One region of the Streptomyces sp. NPDC004788 genome, then DNA from elsewhere that is predicted to be linked to it. Evidence: riboswitches for the same ligand, from Rfam matches in the RefSeq annotation. Region 1 holds a riboswitch; the other holds the start of a gene.
What was found. A riboswitch is a leader RNA that binds a small molecule or an ion and turns the genes downstream of it on or off. The one in region 1 is predicted to bind cyclic di-AMP.
Positions count from the first base shown of each region.

Region 1 (2,178 bases):
GGTGGTGAACCGCGGCCATCCCGAGCCGCTTCTGCTGTACGAGGACGGGGGCGTGACGCCGCTGCGGCCGAGCGAGGCGGCGCTGCCGCTGGGGATGGGGGACCTCGGGATGTGGCCGGACCGGGCCGACGAGTCGCCGTTCCCGCTGGGCGCGACGCTGCTGTTCTACACGGACGGCCTGTCGGAGGCGCGGGACGCGGCCGGGGTCTTCTACGACCCGGGGGCGCGGCTCGCGGGGCGGATCTTCCCGGGGCCGGAGGAGCTGCTCGACGCGCTGGTGGCGGACGTGCGCCGGCACACGGGCGGGGGTTCGACGGACGACATGGCGCTGCTCGCGGTGAGCCGGCCGGCGGTGGGGCAGCCGGAGCGGCGGCGGACGATGCCGGTGGTGCCGCCGGCGGGGCCCCGCTCATGACGCGGTCGCCACGGGGTGTAGTCGACGGGTCTCCCTCCGATAACAATTGACGTAACGTCAGATGTGCAGGGTGATCCCGGTCGCTTCTGAACGGGGCTCAACTCGGGCGATTCCCTCCCAATTCAGCGAATGATCAAGGGGGACGGCTTGGAATCGGGTGCCCGTGTCTATTAACGTTCGATAACGCAGCGCGGTCGTCCCAGCCGTCGCAAGAGGCGGCACCGTGCGCACGCGCCGAATCCCGCAAGGGAACCGGGGAACCACCACTTGGGGTGAATCGGGCCCCGCCGCACCCGTGCGGCACGTCCGTAGGAGACCTTCCTGCTCCGAACCCGTCAGCTAACCCGGTAGGCGAGAAGGAAGGAAAGGAGAGCGCCTCCGTGGCCTCCAACACCCCCGCTCCGCATACCCCCTTCGCCTCCTACGACGCCCCCGGCGCGGGCGGCACGGACGGGGCGGCCGAGGAGTGGAACCCCACCGAGGACTCCCTGCGCGCCCAGAGCCGTTCCGGCGGGCGCCACCGCGTGGTCAAGCAGCGCTCCAACTTCGCCCGCTCCTCCACCGTTCTCGGCGTCGGCGTCATCGCCGCCGTCGGCGCCGGTGGCCTGGCCACCGCCCAGCAGAAGCCGCCGGTCTCGATCGCCCTGCCGGACCTGCCGGACGTCGACCTGCCCGACGCGAGCGAACTCCCGGGCGTCGGCGAGCTGATCGGCCACGACGACCACGCCGACTCCGCCGGCAACGGCAACACCCAGCCGCTCACCGCCCTCACCTACACCACCGCCGAGGACGAGACCGCAGGCGGCACGACGCAGACGTCGGCCGACGCCGGCGAGGCCCTGCGCGCCCGCATCCTCCAGCAGGCCGAGCAGCAGCAGGCCGCCGCCGACGCCGCCGAGAAGGCGACGGCAGAGAAGGCAGCCGCCGAGAAGGCGGCAGCGGAGGCCGCGGCCAAGGCCGACGCGGCGGAGAAGGCGGCCGCCGAGGCGAAGAAGCAGGCGGAGGAGGAGGCCGCGGCGAAGGCCGAGGCCGAGCGCCTGGCCAAGCTCGCCGCCAGCTACTCCCTGCCGACCTCCTCGTACACGATCACCTCCACCTACGGCGAGGCCGGCTCGATGTGGTCGTCCGGCTACCACACCGGCCTGGACTTCGCGGCTCCCACCGGCACCCCGGTCAAGGCAGTCCACAGCGGCACCGTGAAGTCGGCCGGCTGGTCCGGCTCCTACGGCTACCGGATCGTCCTGGAGCTGGAGGACGGCACCGAGGTCTGGTACTGCCACCTCTCCTCCATGACGGTCGCCGTCGGCCAGTCCGTCTCCACCGCCGACACCATCGGCCGTGTCGGCGCCACCGGCAACGTCACCGGCCCCCACCTCCACCTGGAGATCCACACCGCCTCCGGCGACCGCATGGACCCGGGCGCCTGGCTGCGCTCCAAGGGCCTCGACTACTGAGCCGGTCCTTCAGGACCGGCCGGTGTGGAGAGCCGGCCGGCGTTCAGGACCGGCCGGCGTTCAGGGCCGGCCGGCCGGAATAGGCCCGGTGGGGCGGGGGGTTGATCAGCTCATGACCTCTCTTCGCCAGCTGGGCACTTCCGACCTGCACGTCTTCCCGCTCGCCCTCGGCGGCAACGTCTTCGGCTGGAGCGCCGACGAGGCGCAGTCCTTCGCCGTCCTCGACGCCTACGCCGCCGCCGGCGGCAACTTCGTCGACACCGCCGACGTCTACTCGGAGTGGGTCCCGGGCCACGAGGGCGGCGAGTC
Region 1 covers NZ_JBSGBF010000073.1:18,090-20,267, forward strand. The annotation lists gene ACWEJX_RS27055 (PP2C family protein-serine/threonine phosphatase) at 1-415, shown strand, start outside; cyclic di-AMP (ydaO/yuaA leader) riboswitch at 638-783, shown strand; gene ACWEJX_RS27060 (M23 family metallopeptidase) at 796-1,869, shown strand; gene ACWEJX_RS27065 (aldo/keto reductase) at 1,982-2,178, shown strand, end outside.

Region 2 (2,178 bases), on a different contig from region 1:
GACCAGGCCGCGCAGGACCTTCAGGTGGGCCTCGGTGCGGCGCTGGGCGGCCCGGTGGGCACCGAGGGGTTCAAGCAGGGAGCGCATGTCGAGCAGGTCGGCGGCCTCCTGCTCGCCGGGTTCGGCGACCTGGGCGCCGGCGTGCCGGCGGGTCACGACGAAGCCCTCGGACTCCAGGGTGCGCAGCGCCTCGCGGACCGGGACGCGGGAGACCCCGTAGCGGCGGGCGAGCTGTTCCTCCGTCAGTCTGGCGCCCCGCGCGTACACACCGGAGACGATGTCGTCCCGGATCGCCGTGCATACCGACTGCGCGGGAATGCGCATGTCCGACCTCCGCTTTTTCTCCACGCTGAACCCCGTCGGGCATAGCCCGTCCGGCGACTCTATTGCAGGACGCGGGAATTTCCGATGCCGACCGGTAATTCAGGGACGAAAAAAGCCCCGGCTCGTTCGAGCCGGGGCTTCTTCGCGCTGAGCGGGGAGACCTGAGCGGGGAGACGGACGTCAGACGTCGACGCCGCGGGCGCGCAGGTAGGCGACGGGGTCGATGTCCGAGCCGTACTCGGGGCTGGTGCGGGCCTCGAAGTGGAGGTGCGGGCCGGTCGAGTTGCCGGAGGAGCCGGAGACGCCGATCTGCTCGCCGGGGGTGACCTGCTGGCCGACGTGGACACGGATGGCGGAGAGGTGGCCGTACTGGGTGTACGTGCCGTCGTTCATGCGGATGACGATGTTGTTGCCGTACGCGCCGCCCCAGCCGGCCTCGACGACGGTGCCGGAGCCGACGGCGACGACCGTGGTGCCGTAGGCGGCGTGGAAGTCGATGCCGGAGTGGTGGCCGGAGGACCAGAGCGAGCCGCCGGTGTTGTAGCCGGTGGAGACGTACGAGTGGGCGACGGGGGCCGTGAAGGAGTTCAGGCGCTTGCGCTCGGCCTCGCGGGCGGCGCGCTCCTTGGCCTCGCGGATCTCCTTGACGCGGGCCTCGGCCTTGCGCTTCGCCTCGGCGGCGGCCTTGACGCGGGCCGCGGCCTCGAAGGCCTGCTTCTCCTGGGCGGCGGCCTGGGCGTCGACGTGCTGGGTGAGGGACTCCTCGGTGATCACCTGGGTGAGGCCGGTGTCCTCCGGGGAGGGGCTCTCCGTGTCGGCGGCGAGCGCCGGGGAGGCGAGGGTGCCGATGACGCCGGTGGTGGCGAGCGTCGCCACGCCGGCGATGCCCGCGCCACGGCGCGTCAGACGGCTCGGACCACGATGCTTCCCGGTGGCACGGGTGAACGCCATGAAGTGGCTGATCCTTTCCTTCCTTCTCGCCTACCGGGTTAGCTGACGGGTTCGGAGCAGGAAGGTCTCCTACGGGCCCCTCCGCGCGGAGCGAAGGCGTCCGATTCACCCCAGGGACTTCGTGTGGGTCCCCGGCTCCCCAGGCTCGCGCCTTGCGGGGACTCGGCGATGACTGTCCGTTCGCCGCGGGTGCGGCGTCGTGCAACGGGCGAACAGCCGCATCGACGCTAGGCCGATCTTCAGTCAATCGCCAAACAGACGCGCCAGTTTGTAAGACTTGCCACAGGGCATTCACCAACACTCGCCCGCAATACGGACAAATGACGAGGACCCTGACGAACCAGGTCGTCAGGGTCCTCGTGACGGGGGCTCAATCAGCCGGTGACGACCGTCACTTCACCGATGCCGAGCGCCCGCACCGGCTCCTCGATCTGCGAGGCGTCGCCGACCAGGACGGTGACCAGCCGGTCCACCGGGAAGGCGTTGACCACGGCCGCGGTCGCCTCCACCGTGCCGGTCTCGGCCAGGCGCGCGTACAGGTGCGCCTGGTAGTCGTCCGGGAGGTGCTGCTCGACCTGGTCGGCCAGCGTGCCCGCGACGGAGGCGGCGGTCTCGTACTTCAACGGGGCGACACCCACCAGGTTCTGCACCGCCACGTCGCGCTCGGCGTCGGTCAGACCCTCGGCGGCGAGGGTGCGCAGCACCTTCCACAGGTCGTCAAGTGCCGGGCCGGTGTTGGGGGTGTCCACCGAGCCGCTGATGGCGAGCATCGACGCGCCGTGGCCCGCCTCGTCCGAGCGCAGCACCTGACCGAAGGCGCGCACACCGTACGTGTAGCCCTTCTCCTCGCGCAGGACGCGGTCCAGGCGGGAGGTGAGCGTGCCGCCGAGGCAGTACGTGCCG
Region 2 covers NZ_JBSGBF010000016.1:35,188-37,365, forward strand. The annotation lists gene ACWEJX_RS10300 (GntR family transcriptional regulator) at 1-324, opposite strand, end outside; gene ACWEJX_RS10305 (M23 family metallopeptidase) at 505-1,275, opposite strand; cyclic di-AMP (ydaO/yuaA leader) riboswitch at 1,289-1,453, opposite strand; gene ACWEJX_RS10310 (M16 family metallopeptidase) at 1,650-2,178, opposite strand, start outside.
Region 2: another riboswitch for cyclic di-AMP. It lies ahead of ACWEJX_RS10305 (M23 family metallopeptidase); the one in region 1 lies ahead of ACWEJX_RS27060 (M23 family metallopeptidase).